3 regions of the Nocardioides hankookensis genome follow, and region 2 is predicted to be linked to each of the others. Evidence: predicted binding sites of a transcription regulator. Region 2 holds the regulator's gene; each other region holds the start of a gene.
The links. The regulator LexA, encoded in region 2, represses DNA repair genes until DNA is damaged. The targets are predictions, from matches to a motif close to TCGAACANNTGTTCGA.
Positions count from the first base shown of each region.

Region 1: the regulator LexA is predicted to act here: its motif matches at 2,761-2,776, upstream of ACFPYL_RS07405 (HNH endonuclease signature motif containing protein).
Region 3: the regulator LexA is predicted to act here: its motif matches at 4,403-4,418, upstream of ACFPYL_RS19645 (HNH endonuclease signature motif containing protein).

Region 1 covers NZ_JBHSRJ010000004.1:209,192-214,705, reverse strand. Annotated here, with positions in the region: gene ACFPYL_RS07410 (methylmalonyl-CoA mutase family protein) at 1-1,492, opposite strand, end outside; gene ACFPYL_RS07405 (HNH endonuclease signature motif containing protein) at 2,907-3,149, shown strand; gene ACFPYL_RS07400 (hypothetical protein) at 3,444-3,587, shown strand; gene ACFPYL_RS07395 (succinate dehydrogenase/fumarate reductase iron-sulfur subunit) at 3,598-4,374, opposite strand; gene ACFPYL_RS07390 (fumarate reductase/succinate dehydrogenase flavoprotein subunit) at 4,388-5,514, opposite strand, start outside.
Region 2 covers NZ_JBHSRJ010000009.1:844,543-850,056, reverse strand. Annotated here, with positions in the region: gene ACFPYL_RS23745 (alkaline phosphatase D family protein) at 1-1,432, opposite strand, end outside; gene ACFPYL_RS23740 (phosphatase PAP2 family protein) at 1,442-2,275, opposite strand; gene lexA (transcriptional repressor LexA) at 2,386-3,105, opposite strand; gene ACFPYL_RS23730 (LysM peptidoglycan-binding domain-containing protein) at 3,363-3,713, shown strand; gene ACFPYL_RS23725 (DUF3052 domain-containing protein) at 3,833-4,252, shown strand; gene ACFPYL_RS23720 (hypothetical protein) at 4,249-4,605, opposite strand; gene ACFPYL_RS23715 (ATP-binding protein) at 4,697-5,514, shown strand, end outside.
Region 3 covers NZ_JBHSRJ010000009.1:43,685-49,198, reverse strand. Annotated here, with positions in the region: gene ACFPYL_RS19670 (septum formation family protein) at 1-191, opposite strand, end outside; gene ACFPYL_RS19665 (septum formation family protein) at 188-961, opposite strand; gene ACFPYL_RS19660 (flavodoxin family protein) at 1,011-1,493, opposite strand; gene ACFPYL_RS19655 (RNA polymerase sigma-70 factor) at 1,510-2,391, opposite strand; gene ACFPYL_RS19650 (carboxymuconolactone decarboxylase family protein) at 2,394-2,990, opposite strand; gene ACFPYL_RS19645 (HNH endonuclease signature motif containing protein) at 3,140-4,384, opposite strand; gene leuA (2-isopropylmalate synthase) at 5,040-5,514, shown strand, end outside.

The DNA of each region.
Region 1 (5,514 bases), on a different contig from region 2:
CGGCCACGCACACCACGCGGCCGGGGTCCTGCGCCACCGCGATGCCGCCGGCGGCGAGGAGGTTGGTCGCGAACGTCGCCCGCGCGGTGTGCTGCGCGACGGTGCCGATCGTGGCCAGGTGCACCGTGGTCGTCGCGGGCTCGTCGCGGAGCGCCTCGAAGCTGGCGCCATAGGAGCGGACGGCGTCCCAGTCGTCGCTCGCCTCCCGCTCCGGCAGCGCCTCGCCGAGGTGGGGGAACTCGGTCAGGCCGGTGATCGGCCGCTTGCGCGTCGCGACCTCGCGCTCACGCTTCTCGACGGTCGCGGCGATCTCGGCGTCCAGGGCGGCCTCGGCGTCGGACGCGTCGTCGAGGCGCCCGAGGACCTCCCACCCGGCGCGGGCCAGGTCGTCGGTGAGCTTCTCGACGGCGTACGAGCCACCGGCCGGGTCGGCCACGTGCGCGACGTGCGACTCGTCGATGAGGAGGTGGCTGGTGTTGCGGGCGATCCGGCGGCCGAACGCGTCGGGGCGGCCGAGCGGGCTGTCGAAGGGCAGCACCGTCACGCTGTCGGCGCCGCCGACGCCGGAGGCGAATGCCGCGACGGTGGTGCGCAGCATGTTGACCCAGGGGTCGTACTTGCTCATCATCGGCCGGCTCGTCACGGCGTGCAGCCGCATCTCCCCCGCGCCCTGGGACATCTCCAGCACCCGCGCCCACAGGCGGCGGGCGGCCCGCAGCTTGGCGATCGTCGGGAACTGCTCGTCGGTGGCGGCGTACCGGAACTCGACGAGGCTCGCCGCCTCGTCGACGCCCAGCCCGGCCGCGGTCAGGGTGCGGAGGTACGTCGCTCCCACGGCCATCGACCAGCCGAGCTCCTGCGCGTCCGAGGCGCCCCGGTCGTGGACCCGGGTGGCGTCGACGACGAAGCCGCGGACCTCGAGGCGCTGGGCCTGCTTCGCGACCTCGATGGTGGCGTCCTCCGCGGCGACGCCGAGGTTGGTCTCGGGGTGCAGCTCGCGACCCTCGAGGTAGGCCGCGAACGCCGCCGGGTCGGCGCCGTCGAGCACGACCGGCGCCAGGTCGAGGAGCACCCGGTCGAGGAGCGTGCCGAGGTCGGTGTCGGCGTCGACGCGCAGCCACAGGCTCGTCACGCCGCCGTCGAGGTCGACGAGCGCCTCGTCGTTGGCGGCCTTCGCGTCCCGGCCGTCGAGGTAGGCCCGCACGTCCCAGTCGCCCTGCCGGGTCGGACGACCCGTGGTCTCGAGCCCGATCAGCTGGTCGGGCGTCCCGAGCGGGCAGACACCGATGTCGTCGAGCGTCCTACGGGTGAGCTTGTCCCACACCGCGTCGTCGGCGTCGTCGTCCGTGAGCCGCTTGCCCTTGCGCAGCACGGCCGCGGCCTCGCGCTCCCAGTCGGCCACCGTCCAGGTGTCCGCCGGGTCCGCCAGGTCGAGCGAGCCCTGCGCAGGCTCCAGCTCCTCGGGCTCGTCCAGCCCACCCTCGACAGTCATGCAGCGAACGATAGGAGCGCCGCGTGACGTCGGCTACAGAGTGTGACCTTTTCGGCTTTCTACGCCTGCCCGGCGCCGGTGGTTGAGGTGCGAGCGCAGCGAGCCTCGAAACCACCACAGCCCGCGCGCCGACAGGCTTCCTACACGGGCACGTCGGGCTCGTGGCCGGGGCCGCTTCCCGGCACACGGTGGTTGAGGTGCGAGCGCAGCGAGCGTCGAAACCACCACCCCGCAGACGGTCCCCCTGCGCTGCGGATTCCGCAGGCTCGTGATTGGGGCCGCTTCCCGGCACACGGTGGTTGAGGTGCGAGCGCAGCGAGCCTCGAAACCACCACCCCGCTACTGGTAGAGCTCGTCGAAACTCTTCGCAAGCACGACTCGCACATGTGTTCGAATCGTGGTAGGATCGAGCATGGCTCGACGCACCCGGACCCAGGACCCGCAGCTGCGGGACCTGTTGGCGTGCGCGACCGAGGCCGACCTCGCCGAACGACTCGCCGCAGCGAAGAAGTTCGAGCTCGCCGCCCGGTGGGCCGAAGCGCACCCGGCACCGGTGGAGGACGCGGTGGTCGACGAGCTGGGTGAGCTGGTGATGTTCGGCGACCAACCGATCGCCCTGGCCGGCGAAGGCGCCCCCGGCATGAGCGAGTTCGCGGTCGCCGAGTTCGCCGCCGCGTGTGGGATGACCGCTCACCAGGGCCGGGCGTTCCTCGGTGCCGCCCTGGAAGCCAAGTACCGACTCCCCCGGATCTGGGCGCGTGCGATGGCCGGTGAGGTCGCGGTGTGGAAGGTGCGTCGGGTCACCGACCGCACCCGCCGCCTCGACCCCATCGCCGCCGCCAGCGTGGACCGGGACCTCGCCCCGGTCCTCGAGGCGTGCTCCTGGGTCAAGGTCGAGAACGCGGTCGAGACCGCCGCTGCCGAAGCAGACCCCGAGCACGCCGAAGGCGTACGCCTGGATAGGTCCCGCGACCAGCACCTCGACATCGGTCTCACCGTCACCCACCTCAACGACGGACTCGTCCCCGTGTCCGGGCTTCTGGACTACACCGACGCCCTCGCGCTCGAGGCACAGATCAAGGCCGGCGCCCACGCCCTCCTCACCGACCACCCCGAGCTGGACCTGGACATCCGCCGCGCCATGGCCGCCGGACAGCTCGGCGGCGACGCAGCGGTCCCGCGGGAGGTGGTGATCTATGCCCACCACCAGCCCGACGAAGCCCACGGCATCGTGACGGTCGAAGGCGCACACCTGCTCTACGCCACCATCGAGCAGCTGTTCGAGTGGTGCACCCAGCAAGGCACGAAGGTCTCGCTCCGGCCCGTGTTGGACCTGTCCGAGGAGATCACCGTCGACCGGTACACCCCCACGGACCGGCAACGCGAACAAGCCATCCTCGTCACGCCGACGTGCGTGTTCCCGCACTGCAACAAGGAAGCCCGGGGTTGCGACCTCGACCACATCCAGCCCTACAACCAGGGCGGGAAGACCACCAGCTCGAACCTGGCGCCGTTGTGCCGGTTCCACCACCGGGTCAAGACCTTCGGCGGCTGGACCTACCACCGCACCTCCCGCACGGCGTTCCTCTGGACCAGCCCGAAGGGCAAGACCCACCCCGTCGCCTTCGACGACCACCGACGGCGACGAACCCGCTGACCACCGCCCCACCGACCACGGCCGGTGGGGCCACTCCCATGCCTACCCGGGCCACAACGGTCGACCCGAGCGGACCCGCAGGCCGACCAGCCACTGGAAATCGCCCCCGCAACCACAGCGAACGGTGACCACGTATCCCGTCCCTCGCGTCACCCACGGCGACCACCACGGACCGCGGCGCTGCGTTCATCCGGCGTCCTGACAACCGTGACCAGGTCGTGACCTGAGCGGGGCAACGCGGGGCACGGCAGGTGCGTCCTTAGTGGTGTCAGGACCCCTCGGGAGGGAGCACCCATGTCCGTCGTCAGTGAGCAGACCAAGCGGAGCGCCGCGTTGCGCGCGTTCCTCACCATCGTGCTGGTGACGGCCCTCGTCGCGGCAGCACTCGGCGGGGCGACGTACGTCGCGTCGCGGGCGTTCGTGAGCCTGTTGAGCTGAGGCCGACCGGCTAGACCTCGGTGCGGCCGTCGTAGTCCTTGTTGCGGATGCCGATCTTGTTGCCGAGCCACACCAGCGGGTCGTACTTGCGGTCGACCACGCGCTCCTTCATCGGGATGATCGCGTTGTCGGTGATCTTGATGCCCTCCGGGCACACCTCGGTGCAGCACTTGGTGATGTTGCACATCCCGAGGCCGGCCGCGCCCTGGGCGAGCGCGCGGCGGTCGTGGGTGTCGAGGGGGTGCATGTCGAGCTCGGCGTACCGGAGGAAGAACCGCGGCCCGGCGAAGGCCGGCTTGTTCTCCTCGTGGTCGCGCACGACGTGGCAGGTGTCCTGGCACAGGAAGCACTCGATGCACTTGCGGAACTCCTGGCCCCGCTCGACGTCGATCTGCGCCATCCGGCGCTTGCCGTCGGGGTCGCGCGGCGGGAGCTCGGCGTACGGCAGCTCCTTGGCCTTCTCGTAGTTGAACGAGACGTCGGTGACCAGGTCGCGGATCACCGGGAAGGTCCGCATCGGCGTGACCGTGATCGTCTCGGTCGGCTCGAAGTCGGACAAGCGGGTCATGCAGAGCAGCCGGGGGCGGCCGTTGATCTCGGCGGAGCAGGACCCGCACTTGCCGGCCTTGCAGTTCCAGCGGATCGCGAGGTCGCCGGCCTGGGTTGCCTGCACCCGGTGGAGGGCGTCGAGGACGACCTCGCCCTCGGACACCTCGACGGTGTAGTCGCCGAGGTCGCCGCCGCTCTGGTCGCCGCGCCAGATGCGCATCTTCAGGTCGTAGCCCATGTCGGTGACTCCCTTACTCGAAGTACTTCTTGAGCTCGTCCGGCATCACCGGGAGCGGCTTCTCGGCGAGGTCCACGCCATCACCGGCGGCGTTGAGCGTGACCACGAGGTTCTTCTTGCCCCACACCTCGGCGTCGGTCTTGGGGAAGTCGTCACGCGTGTGACCACCCCGCGACTCCTCGCGGGCGAGCGCCGCCTTGGCGATGCACTCACTCACGATCAGCATGTTGCGCAGGTCGAGCGCGAGGTGCCAGCCGGGGTTGTACTGCCGGTGCCCCTCGACGACCATCCCCTTGGCGCGCTCCTTGAAGACCTCGATCTCGCGCAGCGACTCCTCGAGCTCCGACGCCGTGCGGATGATGCCGACCAGGTCGTTCATGGACTGCTGCAGGTCGTGCTGGATCGTGTACGGGTTCTCCCCGCCCTCGACCTCGAACGGCGCCAGCGCACTCGCCTGCGCGGCCTTCACGTCGTCCTCGGAGACCGCGGGCCGGGCGTCGCCCAGCGAGGCGGTGTACGCCGAGGCCGCCTCGCCGGCGCGCTTGCCGAAGACCAGCAGGTCGCCCAGCGAGTTGCCGCCGAGCCGGTTGGAGCCGTGCATGCCGCCGGAGCACTCCCCCACGGCGTACAGCCCGGTGACCGCGCTCTCCTGGGTGTCGGCGTCCACCTCGACGCCGCCCATCACGTAGTGGCAGGTCGGCCCGATCTCCATCGGCTCGGCCGTGATGTCGACGTCGGCCAGCTCCTTGAACTGGTGGTACATCGACGGCAGCCGCTTGCGGATGAACTCCGGCGTACGACGGGAGGCGATGTCGAGGTAGATGCCACCGTGCGGCGTCCCTCGACCGGCCTTGATCTCGGAGTTGATGGCCCGGGCCACCTCGTCCCGGGGCAGCAGCTCGGGAGGACGCCGGTTGTTCTTCTTGTCGTCGTACCAGCGGTCGGCCTCCTCGATCGTGTCGGCCGTCTCTGCCTTGAAGAACTCCGGGATGTAGTCGAACATGAAGCGCTTGCCCTCGGAGTTCTTGAGGATGCCGCCGTCGCCGCGCACCGACTCCGTGACCAGCAGCCCCTTCACCGACGGTGGCCACACCATGCCGGTCGGGTGGAACTGCACGAACTCCATGTTGATCAGCGCCG
Region 2 (5,514 bases):
TGATGTCCTTGAGGTTGCTGGAGGTCACCGACGAGCAGACGAACTCGACGCCGGCCGTGTCGCCCACGGGGTACGACGCGGCGTCGTAGGGAAGCTCGCACGCCCAGCCGGAGTGGATGTCGCCGGTGATGAAGAGCGCGTCGGTGACCTGGTGGTCGCGGATGTGCTCGAAGACCTCGCGCCGGTCGTGGGTGTAGCCGTCCCACTGGTCGAGGTTGTAGGCGACGCCGTCGCGGGGGAGCAGGCCGGTCACGTCGTTGACCGGGTCGATCAGGTCGTGCGGCACGGAGCCGAACTCGACCGGGGCGATCATCACCGGGTTGCCCACGATCTTCCACTGGGCGCCGGTGCGCTTGAGCCCGGCCTTGAGCCAGTCCATCTGCTGGCGACCGGTGATGGTGCGGTCGGCGGCGTCGACCTCGGGGCCGGGCACCTCCAGCTGGCCGTCGCGGTAGCTGCGCAGGTCGAGCATGCTCAGCTCTGCGAGCGTGCCGAAGCGGAACCGCCGGAAGAGCCGGTCGCCGTCGCCGAGCCGGGCGGTGCCGTCGAGGCGCACCGGCATCCACTCGTCGTACGCACGGTGCGCACGAGCACGGCGGCGGTGGTAGTCGCCCTCGCCGAGGTCGGGGTTGTGGTTCTCGGCCCCGTCCTTCCACTGGTCGTTGGCGACCTCGTGGTCGTCCCAGGTGATGATCCAGGGGTACTTCGCGTGCAGGTCCTGGAGGTCGGGGTCCTGCTTGTACTGCGCGTGCCGCTGGCGGTAGTCGGGCAGCGAGACCATCTCGTGCGCGGGCACGTGGGAGCGGATGTCGCGGTCGTCGGACCCGTAGCCGTACTGGCCGGGGCCGTACTCGTAGAGGTAGTCGCCGAGGTGGATGACGGCGTGCAGGTCGTCGCGGTCGGCCAGCCCGCGGTAGGCGCTGAACCACCCCGCCTGGAGGTTGGCGCACGAGACGACGCCGAACCGCAGGTGCCGGGGAGTGGCCTCGGGCGCCGGCGCCGTACGGGTGCGGCCGACCCGGCTGGTCTGGCCGGCCAGGTGGAAGCGGTAGTGGTACCAGGTCGCCGGGTCGAGCCCGGTCACGTCGACCTTGACCGTGTGGTCGCGGCTCGGGCCGGTGGCGAACGTCCCGCGGCGTACGACGTGGCGGAAGCGGCGGTCGGTGGCGACCTCCCAGGTGACCTTGACCCGCGGGCCCTTGCCGGATCCGGGGGTGCTGGCCGGGGTCGGGGTGACCCGGGTCCAGATCAGCACGGCGCGGGGGAGCGGGTCGCCCGAGGCGACCCCGTGCCGGAAGCGGCGGTGGCCGGGGCGCGCGGGGGCCGCCTCGGCGTCGGTGGTGCTGACGGCGGCAGCACCGGCGGCACCCACGGTGCCGGACGCGAGCACGGTGCGTCGGCGCAGCGAGAGGCGGTCTGGGGTGATCGGCATGGTCACGACCTACCCAACGACCGGCGGCTCCTCACGTGACGCGGGCGCGAGCGCCGAGAGTTCATCCGACGTTCGTCTGAGTCGTGCCGGCCACAGCGACGGCAGCGGGATCCGGCCGATCGCGCGGGCGGCCGCCCAGCCGACCAGGATGACCAGCCAGCCGACCAGGGCGTCGATCACCCAGTGGTTGCCGGTGCCGACGATGACGATCGCGGTGCCGACGGCGTACGCCCAGCCCAGCACGCGCACCCACTTGCGGGTCGCGTAGACCTGCAGCGCCAGCGCCACCCACAGCGACCAGCCGGCATGCAGGGAGGGGAACGCCGCCAGCTCGTTGGTCAGCCCGCCGAGCCCGCGCGGTGCCGAGGCGTCGCCGCCCCACCAGCCGTCGGCCGCGTGCAGGCTGAGCACGTCGACGTACCCGCTGATGAAGCGCGGCGGCGCCGTCGGCATCATCAGGTACGCCGCCAGGCCGAGCAGCGTGCCGATCACCAGCGCACGCCGGGCCGGCCCGTAGCGGTCGGCGCCCAGGCGCCAGAGCCAGATCAGCACGGCCGCGGTGACGACGTAGTGCAGCGACGCGTACCAGTAGCTGCCGATGAGGCCGACCACGCGGTGGTCGGTGAAGAGCTGGTTGAGCGGGACCTCCCAGCTGATCCCGAGGAGGTCCTCGATGTGCAGCAGGTCGTTGGCCCGGTCGAGAGCCGGCTGCATGCTGGTGTTGGCCAGCAGTCGGGCCAGGCTGTAGAAGACCCAGAGCGCGAGGATCAGCAGCAGCTCCAGAAGGGCGCGGGCCCAGCCGGGGACCGTCCGTTCGCGTGCAAGCGCAGGTGCCGTCGTCACAGCACCAGCGTCTTCCATCGGCCCTCCCGTGCCATCAGGGATCCTCCCCTGTTACCAACGTCAGGGTCGGATCAGGGGATTCCCAGGGGAAGCCAGAAATTCACGAGCGATCAAACCCTGCGCAGCACCGCCGTCACCTTTCCCAAGATGGTGGCGTGGGTGCCGTCGATGGGATCGTAGTTCGGGTTGTGCGGCAGGAGCCACACCTTTCCGTCCTTGCGCTGCAGGGTCTTGACCGTGGCCTCGCCGTCGAGGAGCGCCGCGACGATCTCGCCGTTCTCGGCGGTCTGCTCCTTGCGGATGACCACGTAGTCGCCGTCGCAGATGGCCGCCTCGACCATCGAGTCGCCGGAGACCTCGAGCAGGAACAGCTCGCCCTCGCCGACCAGCTGCCGCGGCAGCGGGAAGACCTCGTCGTACGTCTCCTCGGCCAGGATGGGCCCGCCGGCGGCGATCCGGCCGACCAGGGGGACGTACGACGCGGCCGGGACGGTGTCGCCGATCCCGGTCTCGTCGGTGGTCGACTCGTCGGCGCTGCCGAGCGAGCGCCGGGCCGCCATCACCTCGGGGAGGAACACCTCGAGGGCGCGCGGCCGGTTGGGGTCGCGCTTGAGGTAGCCCTTCTCCTCGAGCACCTTCAGCTGGTGGGCGACGCTCGAGGAGCTGGTGAGCCCCACCGCTTCGCCGATCTCGCGCATGCTGGGCGGGTAGCCCCGCTTCTCGATCGAGTCCTTGATCGTCTGCAGGACGCGCTGCTGGCGCGGGGTGAGCCCGGTGGCATCGGCCGGCCCGTCGGGCAGCTCGCGCACCGTATCCATCTTCTTGGCCATGGGCCCACGCTAGCCATCCCGGCCGCCGGGTTCAAACATTTGTTCGAACGGGCGTGTCGGGCTCCGCCGCCTCGGAACGGCTCGAACAAATGTTCGCCCGGGGCCTTGCGTCGTTCGAACAGGTGCTCTAACGTCGTACACACGTTCGATCGAACACCTGATCGAGACGGCGGTCCAGACAGCTGCGGAGCGACTGTCGGTGGCTCCCTCTAGAACTGGTGTCATCGAGAAGGCCACTTCCCCCAGGAGCCAAGCACATGAGCACCATGACGATCGACCAGATGTTCCACTCGAAGCCCGCCGCCCGGCCGCGCAGCACTGTCCGGCTGACCCGCCGCGGCCGCGTCGTGGTCGTGCTCCTCGGTCTGCTGGTGGCCCTCGCCGTCGGCATCGTCGTCGCCTCCGGCTCCGTGGCCACCGACCACGCCGGCACACCCGAGCCCACCGCGGTGGTGCTCGTCGGCACCGGCGACACCCTGTGGGACATCGCCTCCGCGGCCGCCGACGACGGCGACGTCGACGCGATGATCGACCGCATCCAGAAGCTCAACGCGCTCGACTCCGGCATGCTCATCGCCGGCCAGCGCCTGCTGATCCCGGTCGACTGACTCGGACGACCACACAGATCTCGTCGAGCGATTCGACCCCGCTCGACGGACCGGGGAAGACGAGGGGCGGAGCCGACAGGCTCCGCCCCTCGCGGCATTTCGACCCCTACGCTTCCGGCATGGCCGGCTACTCGGGCACCCCGCTGGTGCGCAAGCTGGGGATCAAGGACGAGCACCTCGTCCTGCTCGACCGTGCACCGGAGGGCTTCGAGCTCGGCGAGACCGCGGCGCGCGTCGTAGGCCGGCTGCCAGCCTCCGGCCTCGACGTCACCCTCACCTTCCAGACCCGGCTGGCCGATCTCGAGGCCCGGTTGCCAGCGGTGTTCGAGCGGACCGTGACCGCCGGGATGGTGTGGACCTGCTGGCCGAAGAAGGCGGCCCGACGCCAGCTCGGCATCGCGAGCGACCTCGACGACAACGCCGTGCGCGAGCTCGGGCTGCGCCTCGGGTGGGTCGACGTGAAGGTCGCGGCGATCGACGACACCTGGTCGGGCCTGAAGTTCGTGCGCCGCCTCGCGGACCGTGAGCGCCCGGACTAGCGCGCCGCGCGCCGCCCGCCGATCGGCCGGGGTCCATCCGGCTCGTCGGGAGCCTCGGTCGATGTCGGGGGCTTGGTGATGCCGAGACGGCGCAGCAGCCGGGCGACGAGCATCAGACCGAAGAAGAGGCATGCGACCGCGCCGATCGAGGCGATCGCCAGGAAGATCCACGCCTGGGAGTCGCCGCCGCGTGCCGTGGAGCCGAAGTCGACGGCGGCGTACACGAGGTAGCCCCACGCCACCACCGACAACGTGATGCCGAGCGCCAGCGCGAGCAGGGCCGGGCGGGACGTGGTCTTCTTGCGCGGTCCGCGGCGCGACCCCGCCCGCTTGCCCCCGGTCGCACCCGTCACTGACCCCGCCTCACGGGGCCATTGTGGCCGATCGACCCTGACCGGTCGCGACGCCCCACGGTACCCGGAGGCTTGATCTACGCTGTCGAGCGTGGGGGACTACCGCGAGGGTTCGGTTCCCGTCGGTCTTGCCAGCGCGGCCGACGTCGATGCGGTCGCGCGGTCGCTCGTGCGCGAGCTGCTCGCCCTGCCCGACGTACGCGCGGTCGGGGTCGCCCTGGTCGAGGGCGGCGGTCGCCGGCTCCGCTTCCTGCCGGCCTCCCCGGCCGGGGCTCGTGCCGACTGGTGCCACATCGACGCCTACGACGACGTCCCGCTGACCGGGGTGGTGCGCTCCGGCACGGCGGTCTTCGGCGACCTCGACTCCTTCGCCGGTCGGTACGCCGGTCTCGTCGCCGCCCAGGTCGATGCCGGCACGCAGGCGCTGGCGGCGTACCCGCTGCCGGGCGTGACGACGCCGCTCGGTGGCCTGCTCGTCTACTACGACCGCCGGCAGGACTTCGGCGGCGAGCAGCGCGAGGTGCTGACCACGCTCGCGCGGCAGGCCGGCGACGCCGTACGACGGGTGCGGGCGCGCGGCGTCGCGACCCCGGTGGCCACGGGTCGGGCCGAGGTCGACGCCTCGGTGCGATCGGCCTCGCTCGCGCTCGAGAGCGATCCCCGGGCCGCCAGTGCCGCCCGGAGGTTCCTGCGGGCCACGCTCGCGGGGTGGGGGGTCGAGGACGACCCGGTCGACACCGCGGAGCTCTGCCTCTCGGAGATCGTCACCAACGCCGTCATCCACGCCGACGCCACCAGCGAGCTCACGATCAGCCTCGACGACGGCATGCTGACGGTGTCCGTGCGCGACCACGGCGGAGCCGGCTCGGCCGCCGAGCCGGTCGAGGACGACGACCCGATGCGGGTCTT
Region 3 (5,514 bases), 800 kb from region 2:
TAGTCGAGCCGGTAGCACGCGCGGTCCCGCGGCAGCTGCGGCCGGGCTGCCGCAGCGGAGGGTGAGGCCGACGTGGTCGCCGACGTCGAGGAGGACGCCGCCGGCTGCTCGGGGGAGTCGTCGCCGCTGCACCCGGCGAGCCCGCCCACGACCAGGGTGCTCGCGAGGACGGCGGCGAGGATCCGGTTCACTGGTCGGTCTTGGCCCAGCAGACCGAGCGCCGGTTGCCGGCGTCCCACTCGGCCTGGTGGAACCAGGTGTAGCCGAAGTCGTAGTCGACGGGGTAGTTGAGCCAGGCGCCGACCGACTTCGAGCAGAAGTCGCGGGTCGTGACCTCGGCCAGGCGGTCGCCCGGGTACTCGTCGCCGGCTTCGCCCAGCGAGATCGTGGTGACGGCCCGCCAGTTGTGCGGCTCGGTGCACGGGACCTTCACCGACCCGGAGACGGTGTCGCCGTCCGCGCAGACCATCCACTCGTCCTTGGGGCGACCCAGGAGCAGGCCCTTGGCGCTGGTCGGCAGGTCGACGTAGTCCTTGCTCTGCTCGCCGCCGCCGACCACGTCGCAGCGGTACCAGCGGGCGTCGGCGTCCCACGCCTTCTCGGTGGGCCGGAACCACGCCCAGCTGACGACGGTGCGCATCACCAGGCTGTCGTCGGCGCCGAGGAAGTCCTTGAACTGCTTCGAGCAGGTCCGGTAGGCCCAGGCGCCGAGGTCCGGGTCGTCGTAGTCCGCGTCGTCGAACTCGTCGGGAAGGTCGCCGACGGCGAACGTCTCGGCCGTGTGCTGCTCGGCGCACTCGACCACCGCGCCGGAGTTGGCCGGCTTCGCGACGTCGTCCGGCGAGAGGACCCGGCAGGCCCCGAGCGCGGGCGGCTCCTTGTCGGCGGCGGGCGCGGCATTGCCGTCGCCACAGGCCGAGAGCGAGAACGCCGCCACGAGTGCGAGCACGACGAGGCGCACGCGGTCTCCTCTCGGGGTGTGGATGCCGGACCGCGCGATCGTATCCCGCTCAGCTCAGCAGGGCGGCGAGCGTCCCGCCGAGCTCGTACGCCGCCTCCTCCTGCGGCTCGCCGACGTCGCCGAGCACCTCCAGGACGTCGGCGGCCTGGGACCACGGCAGCGCGCCCGCGATCGACAGCACCGAGCGGACCGCGCCGGTCGTGTCGTAGCGGCCGTGCACCCACAGCCCGAACGGCTTCTTGCCGCCGCTCGCGCCGGCCGCCGACCCGTCGTCGGACAGCGCGCCGCCAGCCTCGAGGAAGATCGTGTCGAAGAAGTGCTTGAGCGCCCCGCTCATGTAGCCGAAGTTCGCGGTCGTCCCGAGCAGGTAGCCGTCCGCCGCCAGCACGTCCTCCGCGCCTGCCTCCAGCGCACGTCGTACGACGACCTCGACGCCCTCGATCGCGTCGTCGTGGGCCCCCGCCAGCACCGCGTCGGTCAGTGCCTGCGCCGTCGGCGTGGGGGAGTGGTGGACGACCAGCAGGCGAGCCATGCGCCCAGCCTGCCACCTAACGGCTCAGGGTCGCCTCGACGTCGAGGCCACTGAGCTTCGCCGGGTTGCGGACCGCGAAGATCCGGGTGATCAGGCCGCCCTCGACGGCGAAGCTGATCGCGGTGTCGAAGCCGTCGTCGATCCCGACCACCTTGACCGCGGGCGCGCCGTTGAGCGTGATCGGCACCAGGCTTGCCCCGGCCCCGAACTTCGGGAAGGTGCGCAGCAGGTTGGCGACCTTCTTGGCACCGGCGACCGGCAGCCTGATCGCCTGGGCGATCCCGCCCCCGTCGGCGACGAGGACGACGTCCGGTGCGAGCGCGTCCAGCAGGCCCTGGAGGTCTCCGCCGGCCACGGCGGCGAGGAACCGCTCGACCACCTCCTCCTGCTCGCGCGGGCTCACCTCCATCCGGGGGCGTCTCGCCGCGACGTGCTCGCGGGCCCGGTGGCCGATCTGGCGCACGGCGGCCTGGGACTTGTCGAGGGCATCGGCGATCTCGGCGTACGGCACGTCGAAGACCTCGCGCAGCACGAAGACGGCACGCTCGGTCGGGTTCAGCGTCTCGAGCACGGTGAGCATCGCGAACGAGACGCTCTCGGCGAGCTCGACGTCGTCCGCGACGTCCGGTGCCGTGAGCACCGGCTCGGGCAACCACTCACCGACGTACTGCTCCCGGCGGCGCGAGTTCGCCCGCAGCCTGTCCAGCGCCTTCCGGGTGACCATGCGCACCAGGAACGCACGCGACGCCACGACCTCGTCCCGGGCCGCCTCGCCGAGGGCGTCCCAGCGGATCCAGGTCTCCTGCACGACGTCCTCGGCCTCCGCCGCCGAGCCCAGCAGCTCGTAGGCCATCGTGAACAGCAGGCCCCGGTGGGCGACGAACGGGTCCTCGGTCACGCTCACGACCCTAGGACCACTCGCGGTGTCGTCGGCTGGGCCATCGGTGCGAGGCCGCACGCCGCCGCGAAGCCGTCGGACTCGATGCCGAGCGCGACGTTGGCGCGGGTCGTGAAGTTGGCGAACGCGACCACCGCCGTCAGCTCGATCACCGCGGCGTCGCCGAGCGCGGCACGCAGGGACGCCACCATCTCGTCGGTCACCGTGGGCTCGACCTCCGTCATGGCCTCGGCGTACGCGAGCACCTCGCGCTCCAGTGGCGAGAACACGTCGGACTCCCGCCACCGCGGGATCTCGCGCGCCTTCACCATGTCGAGGTCCTGGTTGTGCGCCTCGAAGTAGTTGAAGTCGAGGCACCACGTGCACCCGACGCGCGAGGCGACCGCCATGTGCGCGAACGACTTGAGCTGCTCGTCGCACGCGTCCCACTTCTTGACCTTGCCGCCGACTGCGGCCATGTCCATGAGCACCTTCTGGTGGTGCCAGTACACCCCGATCGACGTCGGCAACTGTCCGAGCGTCTTCTTGGCGAAGCGCTTGATGAGCATGCCCTTGAAGCCGGTGATCTCGGCCACGGGGATGCGGGTCGTTCCGGTCATCTCGTCCTCCTCGGTGGGTTCGGTACGCCATCAAGACGCCGCCCGACCCGGAGTTGTGACATGCGCCCAGCGCCGCGGTTCGTGGTGGTCCCGGCCGTACTCCGGGGGCGTGACTGTGGCCCCACCGGCCGTGGCCGGTGGGGTGGGGGTCAGCGGGTTCGTCGCCGTCGGTGGTCGTCGAAGTCGACGGGGTGGGTGCGGCCCTTCGGGGTGGTCCACAGGAAGCCGGTGCGGCTGGTGCGGTGGTAGGTCCAGCCGCCGAAGGTCTTGACCCGGTGGTGGTAGCGGCACAGCGGTGCGAGGTTCCATGACGTGGTTCTGCCGCCCTGGCTGTAGGCGGTGATGTGGTCGAGGTCGCAGCCCCTGGCGGTCTTGCTGCAGTGCGGGAACACGCACGTCGGCGTGGTGAGGATCGCTTGTTCTCGCTGTCGGGCGGTCGGCGCGTAGGCGTCGGTGCTGATCTCCTCGGACAGGTCCAACACCGGCCGGACCGACACCTTCGTGCCTTGCTGGGTGCACCACTCAGACAGCTGCTCGATGGTCGCGTAGGGCAGGTGACCACCTTCGACCGTCACGATGCCGTGGGCCTCGTCGGGCTGGTGGTGGGCATAGATCACCACCTCACGCGGGACCGCTGCGTCGCCGCCGAGCTGTCCGGCGGCCATGGCACGGCGCATGTCGAGGTCGAGCTCGGGGTGCACGACCAGGAGGGCGTGGGCGCCGGCCTTGATCTGTGCCTCGAGCGCGAGGGCGTCGGTGTAGTCCAGGAGTCCGCTGATGGGGACGAGGCCGTCGTTGAGGTGGGTGACGGTGAGACCGATGTCGAGGTGCTGGGACTGGGTCCGGTCCAGCCGTACCCCTTCGGCGTGCTCGGGGTCCGCCTCCGCAGCAGCGGTCTCGACCGCGTTCTCGACCGCCACCCACGAGCACGACCCCAGCACGGGTGCCAGCTCACCGTCCACGTGAGCCGCGGCGATGGGGTCGAGGCGGCGGGTGCGGTCGGTGACCCGACGCACCTTCCACACCGCGACCTCACCAGCCATCGCACGCGCCCAGATCTTCGGGAGCCGGTACTTCGCCTCCAACGCGGCACCCAGGAAAGCCCGACCCTGGTACGCCGTCATCCCGACCGCGGCGGCGAACTCCGCGACCGCGAACTCGCTCATCCCGGGTGCACCCTCGCCGGCCAGGGCGATCGGTTGGTCGCCGAACATCACCAGCTCACCCAGCTCGTCGACCGGGCTGTCTTCGACCGGTGCCGGGTGCGCTTCGGCCCACCGGGCGGCGAGCTCGAACTTCTTCGCTGCGGCGAGTCGTTCGGCGAGGTCGGCCTCGGTCGCGCACGCCAACAGGTCCCGCAACTGCGGGTCCTGGGTCCGGGTGCGTCGAGCCATGCTCGATCTTACCACGATTCGAACAGATGTGCGAGCAAAGATTGCCATCAATTCTGCCAACTTCCGCGGACCCGCAGCCCGGGATGCGGCCCAACCACGAGCCCGCGGGATCCGCAGCGCAGGGAGATCGTCTGCGGGGTAGTGGTTTCGAGGTTCGCTGCGCTCGCACCTCAACCACCGTGTGCCGGGAAGCGGCCCCGGCCACGAGCCCGACGTGCCCGTGTAGGAAGCCTGTCGGCGGCCAACCCGAGCGGACCCGCAGGCAACGGTGACCGACCGCGGGGTGGTGGTTTCGAGGCTCTGCGCTCGCACCTCAACCACCGTGTGCCGGGAAGCGGCCGGAGCCCACCGCCGGCCTTACCCGTGTAGGAAGCCTGTCGGCGGCCGATCCGAGCGAACCCGCAGGCAACGGTGATCAAGCCCGGGGTGGTGGTTTCGAGGCTCGCTCCGCTCGCACCTCAACCACCGCGTGCCCGAAGGCCGCCGTACGTTCTGAGACGCGGCCCGCCGTGGGGCGTCGTGGGCTAGGGTGGGGTCATCATGACGATGCGCAGCCTCCTCCTTCGCTGCCGCAGCGAGGTCTGAGCCAGAGCCGGACCCCCTCGCTGCGGAGTGAGAGCGTGCGCCGGCCCCGCCACTCAGAAGCGAGGACCCCATGACCATTCCCCAGCAGAAGCCGAGCGGCATGCCGTTCGAGCGCTACCGCGCGTTCCCCCCGATCGACCTGCCCGACCGCACCTGGCCGTCGAAGGTGATCACCGAGGCGCCGCGGTGGCTGTCCACCGACCTGCGCGACGGCAACCAGGCGCTCATCGACCCGATGAGCCCGGCGCGCAAGATGACGATGTTCGAGCTCCTCGTGAAGATGGGCTACAAGGAGATCGAGGTCGGCTTCCCGAGCGCGAGCGAGACCGACTTCGCGTTCGTCCGCCAGCTCATCGAGGGTGACCACATCCCCGACGACGTGACGATCTCGGTGCTCACCCAGGCGCGCGAGGACCTGATCGAGCGCAGCGTGCAGTCGCTGGTCGGCGTACCCCGGGCCAACATCCACCTCTACAACGCGGTCGCCCCGCTCTTCCGCCGTGTGGTCTTCCGGGCCAGCAAGGACGAGATCAAGGACATCGCGG